Regions from separate parts of the Psychrobacillus sp. INOP01 genome, predicted to be linked through region 1. Evidence: riboswitches for the same ligand, from Rfam matches in the RefSeq annotation. Region 1 holds a riboswitch; the other holds the start of a gene.

Region 1 (5,964 bases):
TTTTTGTTTAAAGTGTTCCACCAGATCCACCGTCGATGTTTACAGATGTTCCAGTAACATAAGATGCTGCATCTGAGACTAAAAAAGTAATGACATTTGCTGCTTCTGCTGTTTCACCAATTCGTTGGAGTGGAACCGAAGGGCCAACTACATTTCTTGAATATTCCTCCCAAGTAAGTTCAGGAGCTTCTTTTTTCCATTTTAATTCGATTTGATTACTTCTGATTAGGCCAATGCAAACTGTATTAACACGAATATTGTCTTTTCCTAAATCTTTACTCATAGCTTTAGTCAATGCCATACCAGCTGCTCGACTAACTGTCGTTGGTAAAGAATTGGCAGGCGGTGTTTTCCCCAAAACTGCCGTTACGTTCACAATCGCTCCCCCGCCTACTTTTCTCATATATGGTAGAGCGGCTTTTGAAGTATGTATTGCTCCAAATAATTTTAAGTCTAAATCTGTTTGCCATAAATCTGTATCAACTGATTCAAAAGGATTCGCGGACGAAGTACCGGCATTATTAACTAAAATATCAATACGTCCATAACGATCTACTGTTTTTTGAACAATTTCTTTACACGCATCCTCTTTTGTAATATCAGCAGGAGCAATTAATACCTCTGTTCCAGTTTCACTTTTAATGAACGCTGCTGCTTCTTTTAATTCTTCTTCTCCACGTGCGCAAAGAACTACATTAGCTCCTTCTTGGACTAATTGTAAAGCAGTTTGTAAACCTATCCCTTTACTTGAACCAGTTACTATCGCTACTTTTCCTGATAACCCTAATTCCATAGTGTTGCCCTCCTCTAATTCAGTAATCTTGTTCATCTTTCATTATATTACAAGTTTATCATTTGTCAGAATTATTGCTCAGGTCATATAAAACCCCAGTACACTAAAATATGTACTGGGTTTATGAATTAGCTAATTTTTAATATAGGTTTAATTGCAATACCAGATTTAGAATCTTCGAAAGCTTCGTTAATTTGATCGAAGTCATAGAATTTTACTAGTTTATCAAATGGGAACTTCCCTGCTTTGTAGTATGCAACAAGTTCTGGTATGAATACTCGTGGCACTGAATCTCCTTCGATAACCCCCATCATTGTTTTACCTTCTGCCATTAAATCATTATGTATATCTATTGGCATTTCTGGTGTTACCCCAACAATTGCACAAGTACCAAGAGGGCGAAGGGCATTTAAGCTTTGTTTAACGACTGGAGGTACACCTGTTGTTTCAACTGCATAATTAGAACCACCATTAGTAATGGCCTTCACTTCTGCCACTACATCTACGTTACGTCCGTTCAATGTATGTGTTGCTCCTAACTCTTTGGCTAATTCAAGACGTGAATCATGTACATCCACAGCAATAATATGCTTGCAGCCAACAATTTTTGCTGCCATTATTGCTGATAAACCAACAGCTCCACTTCCGTAAATTACGATTGACGAACCAAATTCAGGCTGGATACGGTTAAGAACAGTACCTGCACCTGTTTGAATTCCACACCCTAGAGGTCCTAGTAATGCCAAATCTACATCTTTGTCTACTTTAATAACATTACGTTCGTGTGCAATTGCATATGTCCCAAAAGCAGATTGTCCAAAGAACGTTGAAAGTTCAACTCCGTCTTTACTTAACCTTTTTGTATTATCATCATGAACTCCACCAAAGTTTAAATCATTAAACGTTTCGCAAACTGTTGGATGTCCTGTTAAACAATTCGAGCAAGAACCACAATGAGCAAAAGATAGGACAACATGATCACCAACCTCTAGTCCCTTAACCCCATCACCAACTTGTTCAATAATTCCTGATCCTTCGTGACCAAGTACAGCTGGAAGTGGAGCAATTGCTAAATCACGTGCAACTGCATCTGTATGACAAACACCGGTTGCAACAATTTTCACTAATACCTCGTTTGATTTTGGATTAGCAAGATCAACTTCTTCAATTTGGAATGCTTCCCCTTGTCCCGGTGTAACTGCTGCTTTAATTTTCATGACATGTAACCTCCACTATAATTGTGATACAAAAAATTATTTACCTACATAAACATCATATATTTCCTTTCTTAGTAAAGCAATTATAAAGATTAGAATTTAAGTGGGAGTACTTTATTTCTAAATGTATATACATTATAGTTGTGTGTTGTTTTTCAGTAAACATACTAGATACAGAATGATTTATAGTAAATGACACATCCTAAGGTAAAGGAGATGAAATCAATTATGCAGAAAATAGTTGTTGCATTTGGAATTATCGCTTCCACCCAATCAGTTTCAACACATATACCTACAATTGCTCTCGCACAACAAGAAATACCTGCCTACGCTAAGTGGGGACAGCTCGCTATAAAAGAAACTCAATCCAAATATCCCAATGCGAGTATTATTGACTACCTCCACGAAGGAAGAGAATCTAAAGGAAATACTACAATTGAAAAATTTAGATTATGGTTAAAAGATAGTGACAAAGAATTTGGAGTCTCTGTAAAAATTGAATTTAAGACAGAGACTGATGAGCTACTTAATATTCAAATCCAAGAAATTTAGGATAAATTTAAGCACTATTTTGTTCATTGTTTTTTAGACATTAGCACTAAAATTATTAAGAAAGCCAATCATGCATGTCATTGGCTTTCTCTCACATTACGACTCGGAAGTTACATTATTTTCAAAAGGTTTGCCATCTCAATAGCTGAGATTGCTGCATCGTATCCTTTGTTTCCAGCTTTTGTACCTGCCCGTTCTATTGCTTGCTCAATGGATTCTGTTGTAACAATACCGAAAATAACCGGTACCCCAGTTTGTAAACCTACCTGTGCAATTCCTTTTGCCGCCTCATTGCATACATAATCATAGTGTGTGGTAGATCCTCTTATTACAGTTCCAAGACCAATGACAGCATCGTAATTATGGGATTCAGCCATTTTTTTCGCAATAAAAGGAACTTCAAATACACCAGGAACCCAAGCAACCTCAATGTTATCATCTGCTATTCCATGACGTTTTAATCCATCAATTGCACCATCAACTAACTTTGCATTGATGAAATCATTAAAACGCCCTACGACAATACCTATTTTCAAATCTGTGCCAATTAAATTTGCTTCTATTGTTTTTACCATTTTATTCTCTCCTTTAGCTAGCTTTAATATTTATTAAATAACTTGATAATTCTTCGATTGTTACAATTTTCATATGGAATTGTTGGGCAAATTCAAGTAAATCCGGTAGACGTGCCATTGATCCGTCATCTTTCATAATTTCACAAATTACACCTGCTTTAGCTGAAGCACAAAGTGTTCCAAAATCCACTGCAGCCTCTGTATGTCCACGTCTTTCTAATACACCACCAGGCTTTGCAATTAGTGGGAAGACATGTCCAGGTCGCTTAAATTGAAGTGCACTTGCTTGTGGATTAATGACTTGCAGCATTGTTTCTGAACGATCGAATGCACTAATACCTGTAGATGTGGTCTCGTGATCAATCGACACAGTGAATGCAGTTTGATGAAAATCTGTATTGTTAGAAACCATCGGTTGTAATTGCAATTCCTGTGCGATTTCCTCATGAATTGGCATACAAATCAATCCTCGACCATACTTGGCCATGAAATTAATATTTTCTGGTGTTGCAAATTCTGCTAAGCAAAGGAAATCACCTTCGTTTTCGCGGTTTTCATCATCTACTAAAATAATGAGCTTTCCTTGTTTTAGATCCGAAATTGCTTCTTCTATCGTATTTAGCATGTTATTATCTCCTTAAAAACCGTTCTGCTTTAAAAAATCTCGTGTAATAGTCGATTCCTTATTTGTAACATATTGATGCATATACTTTCCTAGCATGTCACATTCAATATTGACTAGTTCACGCTCTTTTTTCATCCCTAGGACGGTCTCCTTATTTGTATGGGGAATTAGGGACACGGTTATTGTCGATTTATTTATTTCAAAAATCGTTAAGCTTGTGCCATCAATCGTAATGGAGCCCTTTGGTATACAAAAGTGACTCACTTCTTCTGGTACACTTATATCAATATAAACTGCATTTGCAGTAGGACGTTTCTTCAAAATTGTACCGACTCCGTCAACGTGCCCTGAAACGAAATGACCACCAAATCGACCATTTGCCGCCATTGCTCTTTCTAAGTTTACAGCTGAACCACTGTTTAATAATTTTGTTGTAGTCGCGTGAAACGTTTCTGGCATAACATCTACTGTAAATTGGAATTGTGAAAACTCAATTACTGTTAAACAAACACCATTCACTGCGATACTATCACCTAATTTTATGTCTTCTAAAATTCGTTCGGCACGTATAACAAGTTGCATACTGCTTGCACTTTTTTGAACGTTCTTTACTGTGCCTAGCTCTTCAATAATTCCTGTAAACATTGCTTCCTCCTTTTACTAAGTATTTTAAGGCGAAAATTGTAAATCCCATATAAATAAAAAACTCCGTACACATAGGTGTCGGAGGAAAATTAGGTAGATTCAAATAAGCCTTTTGTCATTAACTCTCAAAAAGCATTGAACTACTCCTTCTCCCATCCAGACTGTAACTGTCGGCTTTGGATTTACACCAAATCATGCGTTTTACGGCTCACAGGCTCTGAGATTACTCTCTTACTGTCGATTGGGACTTTCACCCGACCCCGAAGGATAATTATTCAATTAAAAAACGCATCCAAAATTTATCGGATGCGAGAGAAGTCATACTTTAATAAGCCCTTTCGTTACGTTTTTTTTTAGCAGAACTAAAAAAACCTAGACAATAGGCGACCTACTCCTTCTCCCATCCAGACTGTAACTGTCGGCTTTGGACTCACACCAAATCATGCGTTTTACGGCTCACAGGCTCTGAGATTACTCTCTTACTGTCGATTGGGACTTTCACCCGACCCCGAAGGATAATTATTCAATTAAAAAACGCATCCAAAATTTATCGGATGCGAGAGAAGTCATACTTTAATAAGCCCTTTCGTTAAGTCTTTTTAGCAGAACTAAAAAAACCTAGACAATAGGCGACCTACTCCTTCTCCCATCCAGACTGTAACTGTCGGCTTTGGATTCACACCAAATCATGCGTTTTACGGCTCACAGGCTCCGAGATTACTCTCTTACTGTCGATTGGGACTTTCACCCGACCCCGAAGGATAATTTATTTAACTGATATTAGAATAGCAAGACTTGAATTTATTTGCAAGGAAGTTAGACTTTTATTACGATGACTCACCCTTATCTAAAAAATAATAAAATAAGAAAACGATATAAAAAAACGCCAATTCCCTCATTTAAAGGTAATTGACGAATTACAAATTTGTGTAAATAGAAGGTTATATTGACAATCTTTTATTTTTCATACCATTTAATATTTTCTTCTGTATGCTTAAATATTGGTCAAGCTCCTCCTCGGTTAATTCTTCAAATAACTCCACATATATTTCTTCACCTAGTTTTTGTGCTTCAATTAGAGCTGATTGACCTTTAGCGGTTATCTTCAGATGGATCGTCCTGCGATCTTCTTCATCATACAGTCGTTCAGCAAGCTCAAATTTCACAAGTTTTGATGAAATATTGGTTATTGCTCCTTTTGAATATTGAAGAATGTCTGCTAATTCACTTTGTTTTTTCGGTCCATTTGTACGTAACTGAGCTAATACTAAAATTGCTGATATTCCAACTGGATATGCAAACTTAGAGGAAAACTTGACAATATTTTCGTTTGAAATTAATTCACTTGAATGAATAAGTTTAAATAAATTTGTTTTTTCCATACAAATCACTCTTATTTAGCGGAGCATGATGGATCCGCCATCCACCATCATTGTTTGACCTGTCATATACCTAGAGTCCTCACTTGCTAAAAACACAGCTACACGACCAATATCCTCTTCCACATCACCAAAGCGACCCATTGGAATTTTACTTACTACAGATTCATAATATTCA
Region 2 (5,964 bases), 220 kb from region 1:
CTATGAATAGTGAGGATCGGATGGAAGATTATATTATTCTAGCTACACCACTTGAATCCAATAAAAATATTCATGGCGCTGTATTTATTTATCAAAGCTTAGAAGTTGTTAGTAAGACGACGAATAGTACGACGAAAATTGTTTTCTTATCAGGATTTATCGCATTACTACTAACTACAATGTTTACTTTTTTCTTAACTTCTCGTATTACTTTACCTCTAAGATCTATGAGGGAAGCTGCGATTCAATTAGCTAAAGGTAATTTTGAAACAAAAGTTCCTTATCTTCAGAAGGATGAAATTGGGGAACTAGGAATCGCATTTAACCAAATGGGCAAACAATTGAAGCACCATGTAGAAGTGATCAATCAAGAGAAGGAGCAATTAGCGAGTATACTAACATCTATGACAGATGCGGTTATTACATTTGATACTAAATTTGAAGTTCAAGTTAGTAATCCGCAGGCAGATTTATTATTCGATAAGTGGTATAAAAATGCAGAAACATTAGAAGATTCGAAGTTACCTGCAGAACTACATCATCTTTTGGAATATGTCTTTGATGTACAAGAAGAGTTTGATGAAAAGCTAGAGATTAAAGGATCCTATTTTGCTGCATCTATTAGTCTGTTATTCACAAGTGGTAATGCTGTGCGTGGTGCGGTAATTGTGCTTCGTGATATGACCGAACAGCATCGTTTAGATAAAATGAGATCAGATTTTATAGCCAACGTTTCGCATGAGCTCAGAACACCTATTTCGATGCTTCAAGGCTATTCAGAAGCAATAATAGATAATGTCATAACAACCGAAGACGATAAAAATGAAATGATCCGTATTATATATGATGAGTCTAAGCGAATGGGAAGACTAGTAACTGAATTGTTAGACTTGGCACGCCTAGAATCAGGTTATTTGAGTATTTATAAAGAGAAAGTTTCTGTTGTTCCGACATTTGAACGAATAACACAAAAATTTGATCAGGTTGCCAAAGAAAAAGATATTAGATTGAACTTTGAGCATAACTTAACAGAAGACTTGTTGATGGAACTTGATGAGGACCGAATGGAACAAGTGCTAACTAATTTGATCGATAATGCTCTTAGGCATACGAAAGAGAATGGCTCTGTTACCGTCCAAATAAGTAAGACAGATGCTCAATTTGTTATAAAGGTAATTGACACTGGGTATGGGATTCCAAAAGAAGATCTTCCTTATGTCTTCGAACGTTTTTATAAAGCTGATAAGGCTAGAACAAGAGGAAAAAGTGGCACTGGCTTAGGATTGGCTATCGCAAAAAATATTGTGGAAAGACATGATGGTGTCTTAACTGCAGAAAGCGAGATAGGGGTAGGTACATCCTTTATTATAAATTTACCAATAAAGTGAACCTTCAATCAGTGTGGGATTCTTCATCTCCACTGATTGTAAATAAGATTTAGGCTATAACGTAGCGTTATGCTGCAATGTCATCTTATTGTCCCGTAGCTCGCAGTTATCTCTCCCACTTAAACTTGGTTGCTAAGACCTAGCCTTGAAGTGTGTGTCCTAAAACGTACAGGACGTACTATTGCCGATGTTGCCATAGGACGTGGCGACTTGAATCGGCCTGCCCGTAAATAAGTGATAAAAGCCGTGTAACAAAAACGGACTTGAAACGACTAATTGAAAGAACGGGGGGAGCCTATGAATGACTCCGTTTTCCACCGCTTGTATGATACATATCATCAAGATGTTTTTCAGTTTCTCATATATTTGGTGAAAAATAGACAAACTGCGGAAGACTTGGTCCAAGAAGTATATGTACGAGTACTTAAAGCTTATAGTAGCTTCGAGGGAAAAAGTTCAGAAAAAACATGGTTATTTTCAATAGCAAAAAATATAGCAATTGACCATTTTAGAAAACAGGCCGTCAGAAAAAAGAGGTTATTCGACTCATTTGACTGGGAAACGATGCAACTTGCATCTTCAGATATGCTACCGGAAGATTTAGTACAACTTAATGATGAGATGAGAACATTATTAGTTGCATTGGATGATTGTACTGGGGATCAGAAAATGGTAATTATCATGCGGTATTTCCAGGAGCTTTCGATTGCGGAAACGTCAGAAATTCTAAATTGGTCGGAAGGGAAAGTGAAGACAACGCAACATCGTGCAATAAAAGCACTTCGTGAGCGATTATCTGATAAGCAAAAGGAGGCAGATGTTCATCATGAGTGAGAAAAAACCAGAAGATCGTGTATTAGATGAACTATTAAATAATATGCCTAAGTTTACAGATAAACGCTCGAAGGATGAAATATACCAACGGATAAAGTCGGAGATAGAAACTCAGGAGAAAACTGAAAATAGGAAGCGTATAGGAGTTTCAATGAATAAATGGATGCCTTATATCATTTCCGTAGCATCCGTATTAATATTAACAGTTCTCGTCTCCTCATATATAAATAATAATGAGAGTTCCACCAATGATAAGGCTGCAGAGTCATCAACGGCAAACGATAATATGAGAACGATGGAAATATATGAAGAAGCCACTGTTGGTGACGTAGAAGAGGAAAAGTCAAATGATATGTCGGTTATGTCTGGAAAAGTAGCGGCTCCGTTTGAAATAGTTCCGCTTGGTAGTCCATATACTTCAGTTTACGAGAATGATTTAAATGGCGGAACAGTTTTTCATTTTTCTCTGTTAGAAAATGCTCTTTCTGTACCAATCACGATTGTAATTCCTAAGGAACAAATAGAAAATAATTTTCCAAGCAAGACACCGAATAGCTTGGAGCTATATGAAAAATATGCGTTTGGGATTGATGAAACTTCCCTTGGATTCCAAGAATATCATCCTTACAAAGGCTACTTTTTGGTTGATGGTAAAATGTTAAAGCATTATTTACCAGTAGATCATGGTTACGATACTGCCCCTGGAGCAGCGGCACCATATCTCTCTTCTATCAATGAAATTTTTAGTGATTTTGATTCATTATTAAGAGTAAATGAAGACGGCTCACCGATTGAATGGGATCAGGTCGGGACTTTAGATGAACCTGTGGTATTAACAGGTTCAGAGAAAAAGGTAAATTATTTTGCGTATAAGGCTTTTAACGAAGAGACTTATTTAACACCTAATTTTAATAATACATTCACTACACTAACAGAAGCTTTGATAGGTATGAAAAATCCGGAAAATGATATTTATACTTCTGTTATACCGAATGATGTTACTTATACAGTACAAGAGGATAAAGGTTTTGTAGTGCACTTCGATGAACCTTTAAACTTGGAATCATTTGATGCGGGTGAGGCATCTCGATTTATAGAAGCTTTTTCCTTAACAGCTGCAAGCTTTAATCAATCCATTCAATTAGAGAATGTCGTACAAGAAAATTGGAATGGAATAGATATGACTAGCCCACTTCCAGTTCCAATTGGACCGAATGGTTTTACTATGCAAACCAAATAAATTTCGTAAAATGCCATTGCTTATTAAATTAAGCATGGCATTTTTTGTTTTGAAGTGCTTTTCAACCTAATAGAAATTGTGCAAATAGCCCATAAATAACCTACCGAGGAGTAAAAAAGAGTCGAAAGCCCGCCCATTCAGGTTCACATATAACCCACAAATAATGCGAAATAACCAATATATTTGTTATTATAGCCCATGTAACTTCTATGAATCAGTGTAAATTAGTCGGAAAAGGTTATAAATTTTTCTGGATTATGGATTATTAATTGTTTTGAAACAAAACATATTAAGCTGTTTCCTAATTACAAACAGGTCTGTTGCATATATTGTTTTTATTTGATAAAATGTTATTAATTCAAGATAATTCTTGAAGGACAATAAAATATTGATTCATCTTCGGGGCAGGGTGCAATTCCCGACCGGCGGTATTAGAAATTTATTTCTTCAGCCCGCGAACCTTAACAGGTTGATTTGGTTAAATTCCAAAGCCGACAGTATAGTCTGGATGGGAGAAGGTGAAGGTGCAGTCGTTTTTCGTATGCTTATACGGATACGCTTATTTAAGTGTACCTTGTTTCTCCCTTGGACTTTATTAGTTCAAGGGATTCTTTAAGTATGCAAACGTGCTGAACCTTTCTTCTTGTGGAGTGAATCGCAAAAGGAGAGAGGATTTTATGTTAAAAGGCAAAACGCGGATGCTTATAGCAGTCGCAATGCTTAGTAGTATTTCTTTTGTTTTAATGCTACTTGCATTTCCATTACCGGTTTTACCGGCTTATTTGAAGGTGGACTTTAGTGATATACCAGCTTTAATCGCTGCAATCACGATGGGTCCGGTAGCAGGAATTCTAGTTGCATTTTTAAAAAATGTGTTAGATTGGCTATTTGCAGGGAGTCCAACTGGTGTACCTGTGGGACATATGGCTAACTTTGTAACTAGTATATTGTTTTTAGCACCTGTGTATCTGATTTACCGTAAAGTTACTACGTCAAAAGGGATTATGGTTGGTCTTGGAGCAGGTACAGTCTCTATGGCGATTGGAATGAGTGTATTAAATTATTATGTGTTCTTACCTATGTACACTTATTTCTTAAATTTCCCAATGGAAACAGGTTCTGCCTTGTTTAATACTATCATATTCGGTATATTACCTTTTAATTTGATTAAAGGTATATTAGTAACTATTGTGATGATTGTATTATTCAAACGAATGAAACCATTGCTTGATAAGGTAACTAATTCATATATGAAACCTAATACAAATTAACAAAAGGTTGTTTCTCCATTAGGAGGAACAACCTTTTTTAAGAGGAAAAAAATGAAGTGATTAAGAGAAAATGCTCCAATCAGAGTAATTTGGAGTGTAATACTCTGATTTCCGTTCCACGCGTAGGCCAACAGGATGTTGGTCACGAAGGCGTTGCCACACGAGGTGGCGTCTTAGCCAGCGTTCCTTTGTCTCCATCTGAAATGGAAATCACTAGTACTATTCATTATTTAAACTATCATGAATTCAGTGGTTACAAGACATTATTATATACTTTCTTAATCTTTAAAAAATGGTGATCATGACAAAGTCACAACCACCATTCAATATACTATTCGTATTTCAGTGCGTCGCCTTCGAAAGACTCATCTGCTACTTTAATAGAATCAGTAGGACAACCCTCAAATGCATCTTCCATATCCTCCATTAGTTCTTCTGGAACTTCTGTTGTACCCATGTTATCATCTAAAATAACGAAGGCAATACCTTCATCATCATAATCATAAATATCTGGGGCAGCGGCTCCACAAGCTCCGCATGCAATACATGTATCTTTATCTACAATTGTATATTTTGCCATTATTATATTCTCTCCTTTGTAACTACTAAAACGAATATGCTATCGTATTCATTCTAAAGATGTTTTCCATACATTTCAACCAAAATACTTCAGAAAAGAGAGGTATTCCTATGCATTTTCATCAAATATTACTATTTATTATACATAAAATAACCGGTCAACGTTCTGAGAATGCTCCATATTATTTATTAAAAGGCAAAAAGTCAGGGCAAACTATTCAAGATGTGACATATTTTCAACTTCATGCTTTTTTCTCTATCCTTCCACAATTATCGAAGGAAGATTATGATACAGCGATTAATGATTTGTTTAAAGAAGAGTTTATCCAGTTAAACGAATCACTTGTCTATATAACTAACAAAGGAGTAAAAGCATTACCTCAAGATAAAAAGCTTCGCTTAAACGGTTGGCAATATAGAGGTAAGGAACAAATCTTTTGGAAAAGAATCGACTTGGTTGTCCAAACGCTATCACAGTTTCAAGCAAATGAGAAAAAATTTGTACCAAATCAAAAGGATATTGCTAATCAGCATTTTGTTAAAGACTTTTTAATTCAGCATAATTTTCGTCACTCCAACTTAAAGAATGATATTAAGCAAGAAATATTTCATTTACTTGAAAATTCTACTTTAGATGACATACACAGAACAT

The links. A riboswitch is a leader RNA that binds a small molecule or an ion and turns the genes downstream of it on or off. The one in region 1 is predicted to bind FMN.
Region 2: linked by a shared signal. The riboswitch ahead of KD050_RS19265 (ECF transporter S component) and the one ahead of ribE (riboflavin synthase) in region 1 are both predicted to bind FMN.

What each region holds. Positions count from the first base shown of each region.
Region 1 covers NZ_CP073315.1:3,703,468-3,709,431, reverse strand. The annotation lists gene KD050_RS18095 (SDR family NAD(P)-dependent oxidoreductase) at 8-793, opposite strand; gene KD050_RS18090 (NAD(P)-dependent alcohol dehydrogenase) at 922-2,010, opposite strand; gene KD050_RS18085 (DUF3889 domain-containing protein) at 2,239-2,562, shown strand; gene ribE (6,7-dimethyl-8-ribityllumazine synthase) at 2,673-3,137, opposite strand; partial or broken gene ribB (3,4-dihydroxy-2-butanone-4-phosphate synthase) at 3,175-3,762, opposite strand; gene ribE (riboflavin synthase) at 3,775-4,407, opposite strand; FMN riboswitch at 4,548-4,679, opposite strand; FMN riboswitch at 4,796-4,927, opposite strand; FMN riboswitch at 5,042-5,173, opposite strand; gene KD050_RS18065 (MarR family transcriptional regulator) at 5,349-5,789, opposite strand; gene KD050_RS18060 (SDR family NAD(P)-dependent oxidoreductase) at 5,805-5,964, opposite strand, start outside.
Region 2 covers NZ_CP073315.1:3,919,466-3,925,429, forward strand. The annotation lists gene KD050_RS19250 (ATP-binding protein) at 1-1,388, shown strand, start outside; gene sigX (RNA polymerase sigma factor SigX) at 1,686-2,222, shown strand; gene KD050_RS19260 (hypothetical protein) at 2,215-3,462, shown strand; FMN riboswitch at 3,854-3,986, shown strand; gene KD050_RS19265 (ECF transporter S component) at 4,140-4,733, shown strand; gene KD050_RS19270 (ferredoxin) at 5,065-5,313, opposite strand; gene KD050_RS19275 (YpbB family protein) at 5,424-5,964, shown strand, end outside.